3 regions of the Streptomyces tamarix genome follow, and region 3 is predicted to be linked to each of the others. Evidence: riboswitches for the same ligand, from Rfam matches in the RefSeq annotation. Region 3 holds a riboswitch; each other region holds the start of a gene.
The links. Region 3 has a riboswitch for cobalamin ahead of cobN (cobaltochelatase subunit CobN). Riboswitches for the same ligand answer to the same signal wherever they lie in the genome.
Positions count from the first base shown of each region.

Region 1: it holds a riboswitch for cobalamin, as region 3 does, so the genes downstream of both, RND61_RS01490 (ribonucleoside-diphosphate reductase subunit alpha) here and cobN (cobaltochelatase subunit CobN) in region 3, are expected to answer to the same signal.
Region 2: it holds a riboswitch for cobalamin, as region 3 does, so the genes downstream of both, RND61_RS15640 (energy-coupling factor ABC transporter permease) here and cobN (cobaltochelatase subunit CobN) in region 3, are expected to answer to the same signal.

Region 1 covers NZ_JAWCTQ010000001.1:336,501-342,434, reverse strand. Annotated here, with positions in the region: gene def (peptide deformylase) at 1-28, shown strand, start outside; gene RND61_RS01500 (D-Ala-D-Ala carboxypeptidase family metallohydrolase) at 265-1,002, shown strand; gene RND61_RS01495 (ribonucleotide-diphosphate reductase subunit beta) at 1,076-2,146, opposite strand; gene RND61_RS01490 (ribonucleoside-diphosphate reductase subunit alpha) at 2,146-4,494, opposite strand; cobalamin riboswitch at 4,640-4,774, opposite strand; gene RND61_RS01485 (GNAT family N-acetyltransferase) at 4,807-5,349, opposite strand; gene RND61_RS01480 (hypothetical protein) at 5,369-5,934, opposite strand, start outside.
Region 2 covers NZ_JAWCTQ010000017.1:1,493-7,426, forward strand. Annotated here, with positions in the region: gene RND61_RS15620 (NADPH-dependent 2,4-dienoyl-CoA reductase) at 1-1,415, opposite strand, end outside; gene RND61_RS15625 (energy-coupling factor ABC transporter ATP-binding protein) at 1,535-2,383, opposite strand; gene cbiQ (cobalt ECF transporter T component CbiQ) at 2,383-3,129, opposite strand; gene RND61_RS15635 (energy-coupling factor ABC transporter substrate-binding protein) at 3,135-3,524, opposite strand; gene RND61_RS15640 (energy-coupling factor ABC transporter permease) at 3,521-4,213, opposite strand; cobalamin riboswitch at 4,242-4,443, opposite strand; gene RND61_RS15645 (PTS sugar transporter subunit IIA domain-containing protein) at 4,478-4,906, opposite strand; gene dhaL (dihydroxyacetone kinase subunit DhaL) at 4,903-5,505, opposite strand; gene dhaK (dihydroxyacetone kinase subunit DhaK) at 5,511-5,934, opposite strand, start outside.
Region 3 covers NZ_JAWCTQ010000010.1:157,782-163,715, reverse strand. Annotated here, with positions in the region: gene cobJ (precorrin-3B C(17)-methyltransferase) at 1-1,438, opposite strand, end outside; gene RND61_RS11220 (precorrin-8X methylmutase) at 1,561-2,196, opposite strand; gene RND61_RS11215 (cobalamin biosynthesis protein CobG) at 2,193-3,440, opposite strand; cobalamin riboswitch at 3,463-3,593, shown strand; gene cobN (cobaltochelatase subunit CobN) at 3,630-5,934, shown strand, end outside.

The sequences.
Region 1 (5,934 bases), on a different contig from region 3:
GCGCTACCCCGTGGTCCCCAACGACTGAGCCCCCGGGCCCCCACCTGCTCCGGGACGCGACAAGCCCGTGCCGGCGAACGGCCGCGTCCGGCACGGGCGTGTCCCGTCGCCCCCTCCGTCCCCGTCGCCCCTGCCGTCCCCGTCGCCCCGCGCTTCACCGTTCCGTCACCGGGCGGACGGACAGCGGTGGCGCGGGGGCTGTTGACGCGCGTTGACCGTCACGCCAGTCTCTCCCGTACACCGTCCTCACAACAGGGAGACGCAATGCTGAGACGTACGGCACGCCTTCTGTTGTCCCTGGTCATGGCCGCCGTCGCCGGCCTCGCCGGAGTCGTGGCCACCGCCGGTCCCGCCCAGGCCGACGACTGCTACACCTGGTCCCGCACCCTGTCGCAGGGCGCGACCGGATCCGACGTCACCCAGCTCCAGATCCGGGTCTCCGGATACCCCGGCTACGGCGCGGTCCTCGCCGTCGACGGCTCGTACGGCCCGGCGACCACCGCCGCCGTCAAGCGCTTCCAGGCCGCCTACGGGCTCACCGCCGACGGGGTCGCCGGCCCCGCGACCTTCAGCAAGATCTACGCCCTCCAGGACAGCGACTGCACCCCGGTCCACTTCAGCTACGCCGAACTCAACCGCTGCAACTCCACCTGGTCCGGCGGCGCCGTGAGCGCGGCCACCGCCAAGGCCAACGCGCTGCGCACCATGTGGAAGCTGGAGGCCCTGCGGCACGCCCTGGGCGACCAGCCGATCACGGTGACCAGCGGCTTCCGCTCGGTGAGCTGCAACAACGCGGTCGGCGGGGCGTCCGACAGCCGCCACCTGTACGGTGACGCCGCCGACCTCGGCGCCGGCCCGCACTCGCTGTGCAAGCTGGCGCAGCAGGCCCGCAACCACGGCTTCAACGGGATCCTCGGCCCCGGCTACCCGGGCCACAACGACCACACGCACCTCGACCACCGGCCCAGCCGGTACTGGTCGGCGCCCAGCTGCGGCATCTGACCGACGGCGCGGCGGCCCGCGCCCCTTCCCGCGGGGGAGGGGCGCGGGCCGCCGTACGCCGGGGGCGGACCGGTCAGAAGTCCTCGTCCAGGTCCACCGAACCCTCGACGGCGACCTGGTACGCGGAGGGGCGCCGCTCGAAGAAGTTCGTCAGCTCCTGGACGCCCTGCAGCTCCATGAACGCGAACGGGTTCTCCGAGCCGTACACGGGGGCGAAGCCCAGCCGGGTCAGGCGCTGGTCGGCGACGCACTCCAGGTAGGCGCGCATCGACTCGGTGTTCATGCCCGGCAGGCCGTCGCCGCACAGGTCGCGGGCGAACTGCAGCTCGGCCTCCACGGCCTCCTTCAGCATGTCTACGACCTGCTGCTCCAGCCGGTCGTCGAACAGGTCCGGATCCTCCTTGCGGACCGTGTCCACGACGTCGAAGGCGAAGCTCATGTGCATCGTCTCGTCGCGGAACACCCAGTTGGTGCCGGTCGCCAGGCCGTGCAGCAGACCGCGCGAGCGGAACCAGTAGACGTACGCGAAGGCGCCGTAGAAGAACAGGCCCTCGATGCACGCGGCGAAGCAGATCAGGTTCAGCAGGAAGCGGCGCCGGTCGGCCTTGGTCTCCAGCCGGTCCAGCTTCTCCACCGAGTCCATCCACCGGAAGCAGAACGCGGCCTTCTCGCGGATGGACGGGATGTTCTCGACGGCGTCGAACGCGGCGGCGCGGTCGTCCGGGTCGGGGAGGTACGTGTCGAGCAGCGTCAGGTAGAACTGGACGTGCACGGCCTCCTCGAACAACTGGCGGGAGAGGTAGAGTCGGGCCTCGGGCGAGTTGATGTGCTTGTAGAGCGTCAGGACCAGGTTGTTCGCGACGATCGAGTCGCCCGTCGCGAAGAACGCCACGAGCCGGCCGATCAGGTGCTGCTCGCCGGGGGTCAGCTTCGCCAGGTCCGCGACGTCCGAGTGGAGGTCGACCTCCTCGACGGTCCAGGTGTTCTTGATGGCGTCCCGGTAGCGCTCGTAGAAGTCCGGGTAGCGCATCGGACGCAGCGTCAGCTCGAAGCCCGGGTCGAGCAGTCTGGGGGTGCCGGTGCGAGGCGCCGCCGATGAGGGGCGGTGGCCGGGTGACGGGTGGGTGTCGCGGGTGGAGCTCATCACTGACAGGCCTCGCAGGACTCGGGGTTCTCAAGGGAGCAGGCGACGGCGTCGGGCTCGGACGCCTGCTGGACGGGCACGGGGGTCGCGGACGCGGCGCGGGCGATCCGCGTCGCCGGGCGGGAGCGCAGGTAGTACGTGGTCTTCAGGCCCTGCTTCCAGGCGTACGCGTACATCGACGACAGCTTGCCGATGGTCGGCGTCTCCAGGAACAGGTTCAGCGACTGCGACTGGTCCAGGAACGGCGTCCGGGCGGCGGCCATGTCGATCAGGCCGCGCTGCGGGATCTCCCACGCCGTCCGGTACAGCTCGCGCACCTCGGCCGGCACCCAGGTGAAGCCCTGCACCGAGCCGTTCGACTCGCGCAGCGCCTCGCGGGTCTGCGCGTCCCACACGCCGAGCTTCTTCAGGTCGTCCACCAGGTACGAGTTGACCTGGAGGAACTCGCCGGACAGCGTCTCGCGCTTGAACAGGTTGGAGACCTGCGGCTCGATGCACTCGTAGACCCCCGCGATGGACGCGATCGTCGCGGTCGGCGCGATCGCGAGGAGCAGCGAGTTGCGCAGGCCGACGGAGGCGACGCGCTCGCGCAGCGCCGCCCACCGCTCCGGCCAGGTCAGCTCCACGTCGTAGTGGTCGGGGTGCAGCACGCCGCGCGCCGTGCGGGTCTTGTCCCAGGCGGGCAGCGGGCCGCTGCGCTCGGCCAGGTCGGCGGACGCCTCGTACGCGGCGAGCATGATCCGCTCGGCGATCCGCGTGGACAGGGCGCGCGCCTCGGGCGAGTCGAACGGCAACCGCAGCTTGAAGAAGACGTCCTGGAGGCCCATCGCGCCCAGGCCCACCGGGCGCCAGCGGGCGTTGGACCGGCCGGCCTGCTCGGTCGGGTAGAAGTTGATGTCGACGACCCGGTCGAGGAACGTCACCGCGGTGCGGACCGTCTCGTCCAGCCGCTCCCAGTCGATGCCGTCGCCGGCGACGAACGCGCCCAGGTTCACCGAGCCCAGGTTGCAGACCGCGGTCTCCCCGTCGTCCGTGACCTCCAGGATCTCGGTGCACAGGTTCGAGGAGTGGACCGTGTGGCCCGGCTCGGCGGTCTGGTTGGCGGTGCGGTTCGCGGCGTCCTTGAACGTCATCCAGCCGTTGCCGGTCTGCGCGAGGGTCCGCATCATCCGGCCGTACAGGTCGCGGGCCGGCATCGTCTTGCGGGCCAGGCCCTTCGCCTCGGCGGCCCGGTACGCGGCGTCGAACTCCTCGCCCCACAGGTCGACCAACTCGGGCACGTCCGACGGGGAGAACAGCGACCACGGGGCGTCGGCGTTGACGCGGCGCATGAACTCGTCCGGGATCCAGTGCGCCAGGTTCAGGTTGTGGGTGCGGCGGGCGTCCTCGCCGGTGTTGTCGCGGAGCTCCAGGAACTCCTCGATGTCGGCGTGCCAGGTCTCCAGGTAGACCGCGGCGGCGCCCTTGCGGCGACCACCCTGGTTGACGGCGGCGACCGACGCGTCGAGCGTCTTCAGGAACGGGACGATGCCGTTGGAGTGGCCGTTGGTGCCGCGGATCAGCGAACCGCGGGCGCGGATGCGGGAGTACGACAGGCCGATGCCGCCCGCGTGCTTCGACAGCCGCGCCACCTGGTGGTAGCGGTCGTAGATGGAGTCCAGCTCGTCCTGGGGGGAGTCCAGCAGGTAGCAGGAGGACATCTGGGGGTGGCGGGTGCCCGAGTTGAACAGGGTGGGGGAGGAGGGCAGGTAGTCGAGCCGGCTCATCAGCCCGTACAGCGCCTCGACCTCGCCGAGGGCGCGCGCGGTGCCGTCCTCCGCCAGTCCGCAGGCGACGCGGAGCAGGAACTGCTGCGGGGTCTCGACGACCTTGCGGGTGATCGGGTGGCGCAGCAGGTAGCGGGAGTACAGGGTGCGCAGCCCGAAGTAGCCGAAGCGGTCGTCGGCCGCCGGGTCGATCACCGCGTCGAGCCGGTCGGCGTGGCGGGCGACGAAGTCGGCGGTCCGGTCGGCGATGAGCCCTTCGCGGTGGCCGACGGCGACCGACGCGGAGAACGCCACCGCTCCCTGGCCGGCGGCCTCGTCGGTGATCGCGCGGGCCAGCAGCCGGGCGGCGAGCCTGGAGTACGCCGGGTCCTCGGCGATCAGGCCGGCCGCCGCCTCGGTGGCGAGCTCCCGGAGTTCGGCCTCGTCCGACCCGGCGTGCCGGCCGCGCAGGGCGGCGGCGGCGACCCGGCCGGGGTCGGTGTCGGGAAGGTCCGCGGTGAGGTCGGTCAGGGTCCGCAGCAACGCGGTCCCGGGAGCGTCGGCTTCGGTGGCTGAGGCCGGATCCGCTGGCGCGATGGTCACGTGGGGGCTCTCCCTCGCTCGGCTCGGGGCCGCACGGCGGGGAGGCGGGAAGCGGGCGCACCCCGCCCTTGGGCACGGGGGCGTGCGTGACCGCGTCCGCCGGCCCACTCCGCGAGGCCCGGACGTCTGGGCACCCGGGCCGGACGGTCCGGGTGCGCTGTCGGCAGGTCGTCGGACTTGTGGGGTACGCGAAGGGCACACCGGTACACCGTTGCGGGACAGTTCCGGACTCGCACCGGATTCCCCTGCTACGACAGCGAGCACGAGCATACATGTGGGGGGCGCGGGATACGGCACCCCCCACATGTTGTGTCAGAGTGTCAGCTCGTACGCGAGGAGGGGCAGACCGGGCAGGGGCTCCCAGTCCCGCTGCGGGGCCCTGGCGAAGCCCATCCGGTCGTACAGCCGCCGGGCGCCGCGGGCCTGCGGGACGACCGACAGGACGAGCCGCGCGCAGCCGTCGACGGCGCGTGCCCGGTCGGCGCACGCCCGTACGAGCGCCTCGCCCACGCCCCGTCCGCGCGCCGCGCCGGACACGGCGAGCACCCGGAACTCGGCCTCGTCCGGTCCCGCGATGTCCGCCCACGGGCTGCCGTCGGACGGGACGAACGTCACGCCGCCCAGGAGCGTGCCGTCCGGGTCGACGGCGACGAGCACCTCGGCCTCGGCGGCCCGGCGCGGCACGTCGCGCAGCAGGTCGAGGTAGGGGTCGTCGGCCCCGTACTGGAGCAGCCCGCCGTCGAGGTAGGCGCGGGCGCTGATCTCGCCCAGGGCGCGGTGCTCGGCGGGGCGTACGGGGCGGATGGCGAAGTCGGTGGTGCTCGGTGCGGCGGGTGGGGTCCAAGTGGCGTCCATGGGCCCCAGTGTGGCGGGATCAGCCGCTCGCGCCCACGTCGTTTCGGGGCGCCCCGTCGCCCACGGGCGGCAGGTCGCCGCGTTCGACGGGCTCCCCGGCGCCGGGCCGGAGCTCGGGCAGGACCGCGTCCAGCTCCTCGTCGGAGGCGCGGTGCGCCCGCTCGGCGGCGCCGCGCAACGTGTCGCGGTCGACGGAGCGGTCGGCGCTGACCCGGACGCGCAGCCCGTTCTCGGCGCGCACGTACGCGTGGGCGCCGTCCGAGGCGCGGTACCAGCCCGCGCCGTCCTTCTCGCAGGGGGTGCCGGCGGGGCCGGTGGCCGAAACCGCGGGGAGCTCCGCGCAGCTCGCCGCGTCGACCCCGCCGCGCTCGACGGCGAGGGTGATCGCGCCGCCGCCCGGGGAGACGTACGTGGCGGAGAAGCCGTCGTCGCCGAGGACGCCCACGGACTGCTCGGCCAGGTCGAAGCCGTCCGCCTCCGTCACGTACACGTGCTCGGGCCGGGTCTGCAGGGCGGCGGCGCGGGCCTCCAGTCCGGCCCGGTCGGGCACGTCCGCACCGGCCGTCCGCGTGCCGCAGGCGGCGA
Region 2 (5,934 bases), on a different contig from region 3:
GCGACGACCACCTCGTCGTAGCCGTCCAGCATGCCGGCCGAGACGCGCGTGCCGAGCCGCACGTCCACGCCGCGCAGCTCCAGTTGCGTGCGGAAGTAGCGGAGCGTCTCGCCGAACTCCTCCTTGCCCGGCACCCGCTTCGCCACGTTCAGCTGGCCGCCGACCTCCTCGGCGGCGTCGTAGAGCGTGACCTCGTGGCCCCGCTCGGCCGCCGTCACCGCGCAGGCGAGGCCGGCCGGCCCGGCGCCGACCACGGCGATCCGCTTGCGCAGCCGCGTGGGGGAGAGGACCAGCTCCGTCTCGTGGCAGGCCCGCGGGTTGACCAGGCAGGACGTGATCCTGCCGCTGAAGGTGTGGTCCAGGCACGCCTGGTTGCAGCCGATGCAGGTGTTGATGGTCTCCGGACGGCCCCCGCGCGCCTTCGCCACGAAGTCCGGGTCGGCGAGGAACGGCCGGGCCAGCGACACCATGTCGGCGCGTCCGTCCGCCAGGACCTCCTCGGCGACCTCGGGGGTGTTGACGCGGTTGCCGGTGACCAGCGGCACCGACACGGCGCCCATCAGCCGCTTCGTGACCCAGGTGTACGCGGCGCGGGGCACGGAGGTGGCGATGGTCGGGATCCGGGCCTCGTGCCAGCCGATGCCGGTGTTGATGATCGTCGCGCCGGCCGCCTCGATCTCCTTCGCCAGCGCGACCACCTCCTCCAGCGACGAGCCGCCGGGCACCAGGTCCAGCATGGAGAGCCGATAGATCAGGATGAAGTCCTCCCCGACCCGCTCGCGGGTGCGGCGGACGATCTCCAGCGGGAAGCGCGTCCGGTTCTCGTACGAGCCGCCCCACCGGTCGTCGCGGTGGTTGGTCGCGGCGGCGATGAACTCGTTGATCAGGTAGCCCTCGGAGCCCATGATCTCGACGCCGTCGTACCCGGCGGACTTCGCCAGCTCCGCCGTCCGCACGTAGTCCTCGACCGTCTGCTCGACCTCGGCGTCCGTCAGGGCGTGCGGGACGAACGGGCTGATCGGCGCCTGGAGGGCGCTCGGCGCGACCAGCCGGGGGTGGTACGCGTAGCGGCCGAAGTGGAGGATCTGCAGGGCGATCCGCCCGCCCGCCGCGTGCACCGCGTCCGTCACGACGCGGTGCTGCCCCGCCTCCTGCGCGGTGGTGAGCTTGGCGCCGCCGTCGTACGGCCGCCCCGCCTCGTTCGGGGCGATGCCGCCCGTCACGATGAGGGCCGCCCCGCCCCGGGCGCGGGCCGCGTAGAAGGCGGCCATCCGCTCGAAGCCGTTCTCCGCCTCCTCCAGGCCGACGTGCATGGAGCCCATCAGCACCCGGTTGGGCAGGGTGGTGAAGCCCAGGTCGAGCGGGCTCAGCAGGTGCGGGTACGGGGACGGGCTCGGGCTCGGGGTCGGGGTCATGCGGGGCGCCTCCTCGCGCGCGGTGTCATCGCCCCTGTTGTAGACGACCGCGCCCCCGTTGTGCAACAAGTTGCATAATCAGGAGGGCGTGAGCTGCGGCACCCCCGCCCCGCGGCCGGTCACCCCCGCCGGGCGGACCGCGCCCCCCACGCGTCCAGCTCCTCCGGCGTGCCCGGCACCGGCTCGTCGGCGCCCATCAGCCCCCGCGCCCGCAGCAGCCGCGCCACCGCCATCGCCCACGGCCGCCGCAGCCGCGCCGCGTCCAGCAGCTCCGCGTCCCCCAGCAGCTCCTCCACCGGCCCCGCGCGCAGCCCGCCCGGCGTGAGCACCGCCGCGTCGTCCGCCCACCGCAGCGCCAGGTCCACGTCGTGCGTGGCCATCACCACCGTCGTCCCCGACCCCCGCAACCCGTCCAGCGCCGCCAGCAGCCGCTCCTGCCCGTGCGGGTCGAGCCCCGCCGTCGGCTCGTCCAGGATCAGCACCCGGGGCCGCATCGCCACGGCGCCCGCGATGGCCGCCCGCTTCCGCTGCCCGTACGACAGCAGGTGCGTCGGCCGGTCCTCCAGGGCCGTGATGTCCAGCGCCTCCAGCGCCGCCCGCACCCGGGCCCGCACCTCGCCCTCCGGCAGCCCCAGGTTCATCGGCCCGAACGACACGTCCTGCCCCACCGACGCCGCGAACAACTGGTCGTCCGGGTCCTGCACCACCAGTTGCACCGTCGTGCGCAGCCTGGTGAGGCCCTTCCGGTCGTACGCCACGTCCTCACCGGCGACCCGCAGGCGTCCGCTTCGGCACCGCAGCCCGCCGCTGAGCAGCCGCAGCAGCGTCGTCTTGCCGCTTCCGTTGCGGCCCAGCACGGCCAGCGACCGCCCCTCCGGCACGGCGAAGTCGATCCCGGACAGCACGGCGGGACCGTCCTCGTAGGCGAACCCCGCCCCGACCAGCTCGACCACGGCGGGTCCCGGCATCACAGCCACCTCTCCAGTACCAGGGTGAGGGCGACCACCGCCGCCAGCAGCGCCGCCGTCGCGGCGAGGAAACGCCGGTCCACCCGCGCGTCGGGCACCAGCACCCGCAGCGTGCCGTCGTAACCGCGCCCCGCGAGCCCCGTCTGCAACCGCGCCGCCCGGTCGAAGGCCCGCACGAACGCCGTCGCGGCCAGCCCCGCCACCGACCGCCACGCCGCCGCGCGGCCCGCCAGCCCGAGCCGCGCCGCCTGCGCCTGCCGGATCCGCGCCACCGCGTCCAGCAGCAGGAAGCCGATCCGGTACATCACCAGCGCGACGTCCACCACCGGCGCCGGCACCCCGGCCCGCACGAGCCGGGGCAGCACGTCCGACACGGGCGTGGTGAACGCGAACAGCAGCAGCCCCAGCGACGCCGCCGACGTGCGCAGCAACACCTGGCCGGCGTGCACCGGGCCTCCCGGCGCCAGCGCCACGAACCCGGCCGGACCGCCGACCTGGAACAGCAGCGGCACGGCGCCCGTCACGCAGAACCCGAGCGGCAGCCGCCACGCCCGCCACAGCCGGCGCGGCGCCACCCCGGCCGGGCCCAGCAGCACCGCCACCGCCACCGCCATGACCAAGGCCGCGCCCGGCCACGGCGGCAGGGACACCGCGCACCCCGTCAACCCGAAGCCCAGCACGGCCTTCTCGGCCGGATGGCGGCGGCGCCAGCGACTGCCGTGCGCCACCACGTCGATGGGCAGCACCCGCGCTACTCCCCGGACGCCGCGGGCCCGTCGGCCCGGGCGCCGGCCGCGGCACCGCCCCCGCCCCCGGCACCGGCGGAGGCACCGGCCCGGGCCCGCTCCGCGCCCTGCCGCCGGCCGCGCCGCAGCCCGAAGTAGTACGCCAGCACCCCCGCACCGAGCGCCGCCTGCAGGGAGAACAGCGCCGACTCGACCTCCCCGGACGGCGGTTCGTACAGCGGGGTGAACCACGGCTCGTAGTCCGGGGCGTTCTCCGTGATCGCCGTCTCCGCCTGCGCGTCGGCGCCCGCGAACGGCTCCTCCTCGCCCTCGCCGAGACCCAGCGCCAGCGGCAGCACCGCCAGCGCCGCGACCACCAGCAGGATCAGGGCGTTGATCCTCGCGTCACGGCTCATCGGACCGTCGTCCCCTTCGTCGCGCCCGCCGCCGGGAGCACCCCGAGCCGCGCCAACTCGCCCTTGCTGGACTGCCGCAGCAGCCGCATCACCAGGACCGTCAACAGGCCCTCGCTGACCGCGAGCGGCACCTGCGTCACCGCGAAGATCCCCCCGAACTTCGCGAGCGCCCCCGCGAAGCCGCTGCCCGGGTCGGGGAACGCCAGCGCCAGCTGCACGCTCGTCACGCAGTACGTGGACAGGTCCGCGACGAACGCGCCGGAGAACACGGCTCCCATCAGCGGCACACCGGACCGGCGCAGCAGCCGGTACGTCCCGTACCCGGCCCACGGGCCGACGACCGCCATGGAGAAGGCGTTCGCGCCGAGCGTCGTGAGCCCGCCGTGCGCCAGCAGCAGCGCCTGGAACAGCAGGGTGATCGTGCCGAGCACCGCCATGACCGGCGGCCGGAACAGGATGGCGCCCAGCCCCGTACCGGTGGGGTGGGAGCAGCTGCCCGTCACGGACGGGATCTTCAACGCGGACAGGACGAACGTGAACGCCCCCGCCGCGCCGAGCAGCAGCGTCGAATCGGGGTTGGCCCTGACCTCCCGGGTCAGGGCCCGGACACCGTGGACGACGAACGGGGCGGCCGCCACCGTCCAGGCGACCGCGTGCTCCCGGGGCAGGAACCCCTCGGCTATGTGCATGTGGGAAGACCCTCTCCAGCACCTCGTGGATGGACAACGCGCCTTGGCCGGTCTCCTGGCTGACGGGTCGTACCGCCTCGGCTCCGCCTTCCCGGACGCCGCGGTCTCCCGCGGCGGTCCAGTGGCTTCCCCGCCTTCGCGGGGGGTGGAGCCGGACTTCCCGATCACAGTGGCGAGGGCCGCACCGGTTTCACACCGGTTTCCCGTACACCAAGGCCCTGCGACAGTAGTGCGTTGTCCTGCCCCCTCACAACCGCGTCCCGGTCACGCCTTGCGGTACTGGTACGCCTCTGAGGCCGCGGCCTCCACCGCTTCGAGTCCGCCGCCCGCCGCCGCGGTGACCACGGCCGCGACCGCGCCCTCCACGAGCGGCGCGTCCACCAGTCGCGTCCCCTCCGGCAGCTCGTCGCCCTCGGCGAGCAGCGCCTTCACCGTCAGGACGGCGCTGCCCAGGTCCACGAGCACCGCCACGCCGGCGCCCCGGTCCACCTCGTGCGCCGCCCGGGCGATCAGCTCCGCGTCGGTGCCGAGCCCGCCGTCCGGACCGCCGCCCGCCGCCGCCACCGGCACCCCGGCCGCCCCACCGGCCAGGCCGCGCGCCAACTCCACGACGGCCGCGGCGACCTGGGCGCTGTGCGAGACGAGGACGATCCCGACCGGCCCGCCCGCTTTCGCCGTGCCCGCCCCGGTCACGCGGCCACCTCCTCGAGCGCCGCGAACAGCAGTGCCGACGAGGTGGCACCCGGGTCCTGGTGACCGACCGACCGCTCCCCGAGGTAGCTGGCCCGCCCCTTGCGGGCGAGCATCGGCACGGTCGCCGCCGCGCCCTCGGCGGCGGCCCGCGCGGCCACCGCGAAGTCGCCGCCCCGCCCGAGCGCGTCGACACCGGGCTCCAGCGCGTCCAGCATCGTCTTGTCCCCGGCCGCCGCCCCGCCGAGCTGAGCCACCGCCGCGACGCCCGCGCCGAGCGCCTCGGCGAGGGCCTGCGGCGTCACCTCGGCGGCGTCGCCCAGCGCCTTGCCCGCGCGGCGCAGCAGCGTCCCGTACAGCGGGCCGGACGCCCCGCCGACCGTCGAGACCAGCCGCCGCCCCGCGACCAGCAGCACCGCGCCCGGCGTGGGCTGCGGCTCCGCCTCCAGCGCCGCCGTCACCGCCGCGAAGCCGCGCCGCATGTTCGCCCCGTGATCGGCGTCGCCGATCGTGGAGTCCAGGTCGGTGAGGCGGTCGGCCTCCCGGTCCACGGCCGCCGCGGCGGCGGCCATCCACCGCTGGAAGAACCCGGCGTCCAACACGGCGCTCACCGCCCCCACCGCAGCGCCGGAGTCTGCACGGGCGCGTCCCACAGCCGCAGCAGCTCCTCGTCGGCCTGACACACCGTCACCGATGCGCCCGCCATGTCCAACGACGTCACGTAGTTCCCGATGAGCGTCCGCGCCACGGGCACCCCGCGCTCCCCGAGGACCCGGTGCACCTCGGCCCCGAAGCCGTACAGCTCCAGCAGCGGAGTCCCGCCCATCCCGTTGACCAGCAGTATCACCGGCCCGGACGGGTCCAGGTCGTCGAGTACGGCGTCCACGGCGGCGTCGGCGATCTCCCGCGCCGTCATCATCGGCCGCCGCTCCCGCCCCGGCTCGCCGTGGATGCCGACGCCCCACTCCAGTTCGCCGGGCGGCAGGTCGAACGTGGGGCCGCCCTTCGCGGGCGTACTGCACGCGCTCAGC
Region 3 (5,934 bases):
AGGGCGTTTCGGGGTAACGCCGCGGTGTCCACGCCACCGTGTGCCCGTCGCCGCGCCGTACCGCCCGCGTCTGGGAGGAGCCGATCAGCAGCAGCGTCCGCATGTCGACCTCGGCCGGGTCCAGGTCGGTGAGCGGCACCACCCGGACGGACTCCTCCGGGCCGCCCACGTCCCGCGCCACGACGACCGGGGTGTCGGGGGCGCGCAGTCCGAGCAGCAGCTCGCGGGCCTTGCCGACCTGCCAGGTGCGGCTCCGCGACCCCGGGTTGTAGAGCGCCAGCACCAGGTCGGCGGCGGCTGCCGCGCGCAGGCGCTCCGCGATGACCTCCCACGGCTTGAGCCGGTCCGACAGGGAGATCGTGGCGTAGTCGTGGCCCAGCGGTGCGCCCGCCTTCGCCGCGGCCGCGTTCGCCGCGGTCACGCCCGGCAGTACGCGCACCGGCACGTCCGCGTACTCCTCCTGCGACGCGGCCTCCAGGACCGCCGTCGCCATGGCGAAGACCCCCGGGTCGCCGCCCGACACCACCGCCACGCGCCGCCCGCGCCGCGCCAGGTCCAGGGCGAACTCGGCCCGCTCCGACTCCACCTTGTTGTCGGAGCCGTGCCGCCGCTGGCCCGGCCGCATCGGCACCCGGTCCAGGTACGTCGTGTAACCGACCAGGTCGGTCGCCGACGAGAGCGCGCCGCGGGTCTCCGGCGTCAGCCACTGCGGGCCCGCCGGGCCGGTGCCGACGACCACCACCTCGCCCCGCTCGGGCACGGCCGGGCCCGTGTCGACGCGGGACGGCAGCACCGCCACCGAGAAGTACGGCACCGTGTCCGGGTCCACGTCCGCGAACGCCGCCGTGCGCCGGCCCTCCATCGTGGCGCGCTCCACGTAGTGGGCGTCCGCCAGCCGGTCCGTGCGCTCCAGGGCGCGGCGCACCGCCGGGAACGTCCGGCCCAGCTTCATCACCACCGCCGAGTCGGTCGCCGCGAGGCGGGCCGTCAGCTCGTCCTCCGGCAGCGTGCCGGGGATGATCGTCAAGACCTCCTCGGCCTCCACCAGCGGCTTGCCGATGGTCGCCGCGGCGGCGCTGACGGAGGTGACGCCGGGGACGACCTCCGTCTCGTAGCGGTGTGCGAGGCGCTTGTGCATGTGCTGGTACGAGCCGTAGAACAGCGGGTCGCCCTCGGCGAGCACCGCCACCGTCCGGCCCGCGTCGAGGTGGGCGGCGAGCCGTGCCGACGCCTCCTCGTAGAAGTCGTTCAGCGCGCCCCGGTAGCCGCCGGGGTGGTCCGTCGTCTCCACCGTGAGCGGGTACATCAGCCGCTCCTCGACGTGGTCCTCGCGGATGTGCTTCGCCGCGATGGACCGGGCGATGGACCGGCCGTGCCGGGCGCAGTGGTACGCGACGACGTCCGCCTCCGCGATGGCCTCCACCGCGCGCAGGGTCATCAGCGACGGGTCGCCGGGGCCGAGGCCGACGCCGTACAGCTTGCCCGCGCCCGCGCCGGTCTCCGTGCCCGTGCCGGTCTCCGTGTCCGCGCCGGTGACTGTTTCACGTGAAACGTGCGTGCTCATTCCGCCTCGCTCGCGATCGCGTTGACCGCCGCGGCCGCCATGGCGCTGCCTCCGCGCCTGCCCCGTACGACGATGTGGTCCAGGTCCGAGGCGGCCAGCGCGTCCTTGGACTCGGCCGCACCGATGAAGCCGACCGGTATGCCGAGCACCGCCGCCGGGCGGGGGGCGCCGTCCCGGACCATCTCCAGCAGCCGGAACAGGGCGGTGGGCGCGTTGCCGATCGCCACGACCGAGCCCTCCAGGCGGTCGCGCCACAGCTCCAGGGCGGCCGCGCTGCGGGTCGTGCCCAGCTCGGCGGCGAGATCGGGCACGGACGGGTCGGAGAGGGTGCAGACCACCTCGTTGTCGGCGGGGAGCCGCTTGCGGGTGACGCCGCTCGCGACCATCTGCGCGTCACACAGGATCGGCGCGCCGGAGCGGAGCGCGGCGCGGGCGCGGGAGACGACCTCCGGCGTGTAGGCGAGGTCGCGGACGAGATCGACCATGCCGCAGGCGTGGATCATCCGCACGGCGACCTGGCTGACGTCGGCGGGCAGCCCCGCGAGATCCGCCTCGGCGCGGATCGTGGCAAAGGACTGGCGGTAGATCTCCGCGCCGTCCTTCTCGTAGTCGAACACTGTGCTCCCGCTCATCTCTGTGCCTGTGCGTCGTCGTTGTCTCGTCGTGCCGTCCGTACGGTGATGCCGTACGTGCCGTCGCCGGTGGCCAGTACGTCCACCCAGTCGCCCTGCGGGTGGCCGCAGCGGCGGTCGCAGCCGGACCAGTGCACGGGCAGCCCCCGGACCGCCGCGTCGTCCAGCGGCCGGGCGTCCGCCCGTACGTCGGCCAGGGCCTTGCCGCAGCCGGGCCGCCCCGTGCAGGCGCTCACCGTCAGCCAGGGCGACCCGGGGCGGGTGAGGAACCCGGCCCGGTCCAGCGCCGCGAGCCGCTCCTTCGCCGCCGCGCGGCCGGGCAGGCCCGCCACGACGAACCCGCGCCACGGCGTCACCCGCACCTCGCCCCCGGGCCCCGGCGCCAGGGCCCGGAACTGCTCGGCGGTGATCCGGCCCAGGGGCGCCACGACCGACACGGCACGGTCACCGACCACACCCGGCTCCGGCGGCGCCGCCACCGGCACCGCACCCGGCGAGGCGGCGGAGGTGGCCACCCCCGCACCCGCCAGACACTCCGTCACGGCCGCCTCCAGGGGCCGGTCGTCCGGCAGTTCGGCCACCCGCCAGGCACCCGTGCCGGCCTCCCGGGCAACGGCCAGGAACGCCTCGGCCGCCGCCAGCGCGGCCGACGGTGCGTCGCCTGCGGCCACCCGCCAGGACAGGCCCCCGATCCGTACCAGAGCGCACCCGCCCGGCTCTGCGAGCAACGTCACATCACCGCCCAGCCCGGCCACGTCCCCGCGCCCGTCGTCCACGGCGAACAGGAAGCGTCCCGACAGGGCGGTCGTCCACGTCCGCGCGCACAGCAGCGCGTCCAGCTCCCGCGCCCACGCCTGGGCGTCCCCGTGGGACCGTCCGTCCAGTCCGCAGAGGGGCGACACCACCATGTTCCGCACGCGTTCGTGCGCCGCCGAGGGCAGCAGTCCGGCCTCGCCGAGCAGCTCCGCGAGGGCGAGCCCGCAGTCGTCGGGCAGGCCGCGCAGGTCGAGGTTGCCGCGCGAGGTGACACCGAGCCGGCCGTCGCCCAGCCGCTCCGCGGCCCCGGCCAGCACGGCCACCTGGTGGGCCGTCAGGACGCCGGTGGGCAGCCGCAGCCGGGCGAGTCCGCCGTCGTCCGCCCGGTGCAGCCGCAGCGCGCCGGGGCACGCGTCGGCACGGTCGCGGACACGGTCCCGTATGTGGGATTCGCCCCCGTTCCGGGGCTTTGATGGGCTGGGCGGCATGGCGGCGAGCATACGCGCAGCCTCTACTATGCAGACGGCACAGGGTCCCAGGACCCTAGGGAGGAAGCACGGTGCGAATCCGGCGCGGTCCCGCCACTGTGAGCAGGGCCCCCGGGTCCCGCGAGTCAGGAACTCCCGCCACCCACGACCACCCGGGGCGAGGACACCCCGAGGAAGGCCCGGCACGCCGTGATCCTGCTGCTGTCGCACTCCGACACCGACCTGCTGAGCGCCCGCGCGGCCGGAGGCCCGGTCGAGTACCGGTTCGCCAACCCCGCACGCCTCCCCATCGACGAGCTGCCCGGCCTCCTCGACGGCGCCGACCTCGTCGTCGTACGCCTCCTCGGCGGACTGCGCGCCTGGGAGGAGGGCATCGACCTGCTCCGCGCCCAGGACCGCCCCGTCGTCTTCCTCACCGGCGAACAGGCGCCCGACGCACAGCTCATGGAGGCGTCCACCGTCCCCATCGGCGTCGCCACCGAGGCCCACGCCTACCTCGCCCACGGCGGCCCGGACAACCTGGAGCAGCTCGCCCGGTTCCTGTCCGACACGGTCCTCCTCACCGGCCACGGCTTCGACCCGCCGGCCGCCGCCCCCACCTGGGGCTCCCTGGAGCGCACCCCCCGCACCACCGACGGCCCGACCGTCGCCGTGCTCTACTACCGCGCCCACCACATGAGCGGCAACACCGCCTTCGTCGGCGCCCTGTGCGAAGCCATCGAGGACGCCGGCGGACGCGCCCTCCCCCTGTACGTCGCCTCCCTGCGCGCCCCCGAGCCCGAGCTGCTCGACCGGCTGCGCGGCGCCGACGCCGTCGTCACCACCGTCCTCGCCGCCGGCGGCACCAAGCCCGCCGAGGCCCAGGCCGGCGGGGACGAGGAGGCGTGGGACGCGGGCGCGCTCGCCTCCCTCGACGTGCCCGTCCTCCAGGCGCTGTGCCTCACCGGTTCGCGCGCCGACTGGGAGGGGAACGACGAGGGCCTGTCCCCGCTCGACGCGGCCAGCCAGGTCGCCGTACCCGAGTTCGACGGGCGGCTCATCACCGTCCCGTTCTCCTTCAAGGAGATCGACGAGGACGGCCTGCCCGCGTACGTTCCCGACGCCGAGCGCGCGGCCCGCGTCGCCGGGATCGCCGTCCGCCACGCCCGGCTCCGGCACATCCCCAACGCCGAGAAGCGCCTGGCGCTGGTCCTCTCCGCGTACCCGACGAAGCACTCCCGCATCGGCAACGCCGTCGGCCTCGACACGCCCGCCTCCGCCGTCGCCCTGCTGCGCCGGCTGCGCGAGGAGGGGTACGACTTCGGCGACGAGGACGTGCCGGGCCTCGCGTCCGGCGACGGCGACGAGCTGATCTACGCCCTCATCGAGGCGGGCGGTCACGACCAGGACTGGCTCACCGAGGAGCAACTGGCCCGCAACCCGGTCCGCATCCCGGCCGCCGACTACCGGCGCTGGTTCGCGACGCTGCCGGAGGAGCTGCGCTCGGCCGTCGAGGAGCACTGGGGCCCGCCGCCCGGCGAGATGTTCCTCGACCGGTCCCGCAACCCCGAGGGCGACATCGTCCTCGCCGCGCTGCGCCGGGGGAACCTGCTCGTCCTCATCCAGCCGCCGCGCGGCTTCGGCGAGAACCCGATCGCGATCTACCACGACCCGGACCTGCCGCCGTCCCACCACTACCTGGCCGCCTACCGGTGGATCGCCACACCCGCGTCCGACGGCGGTTTCGGCGCGGACGCCATGGTCCACCTCGGCAAGCACGGCAACCTGGAGTGGCTGCCCGGCAAGAACGCCGGCCTGTCCGCCGCGTGCGGCCCCGACGCGGCCCTCGGCGACCTGCCGCTGATCTACCCGTTCCTCGTCAACGACCCCGGCGAGGGCACCCAGGCCAAGCGCCGCGCCCACGCCACGCTCGTCGACCACCTCGTACCGCCGATGGCCCGCGCCGACTCCTACGGCGACATCGCGCGGCTGGAGCAACTGCTCGACGAGTACGCGCAGATCTCCTCCATGGACCCGGCGAAGCTCCCCGCGATCCGCGCGCAGATCTGGACCCTCATCCAGGCCGCCCGCCTCGACCACGACCTCGGCCTGGAGGACCGGCCCGACGACGACGGGTTCGACGACTTCCTCCTGCACGTCGACGGCTGGCTGTGCGAGGTGAAGGACGCCCAGATCCGCGACGGCCTGCACGTCCTCGGCACCGCCCCGACCGGACCCGAGCGGGTCAACCTGGTCCTGTCCATCCTCCGCGCCCGCCAGATCTGGGGCGGTACGCAGGCGCTGCCCGGGTTGCGCGAGGCGCTCGGCCTGGACGAGTCCGCCGCGACCCGCACCACCGCCGACGAGGCGGAGGCGAAGGCCCGCGCCCTCGTCGAGGCCATGGAGGAGGCCGACTGGGACCCGGCCGCGGTCGCGTCCGTGGCGGAGGGCCACGGCGAACAGGTCGCCGCCGTCCTCGACTTCGCCGCCCGCCAGGTCGTGCCGCGCCTCGCCG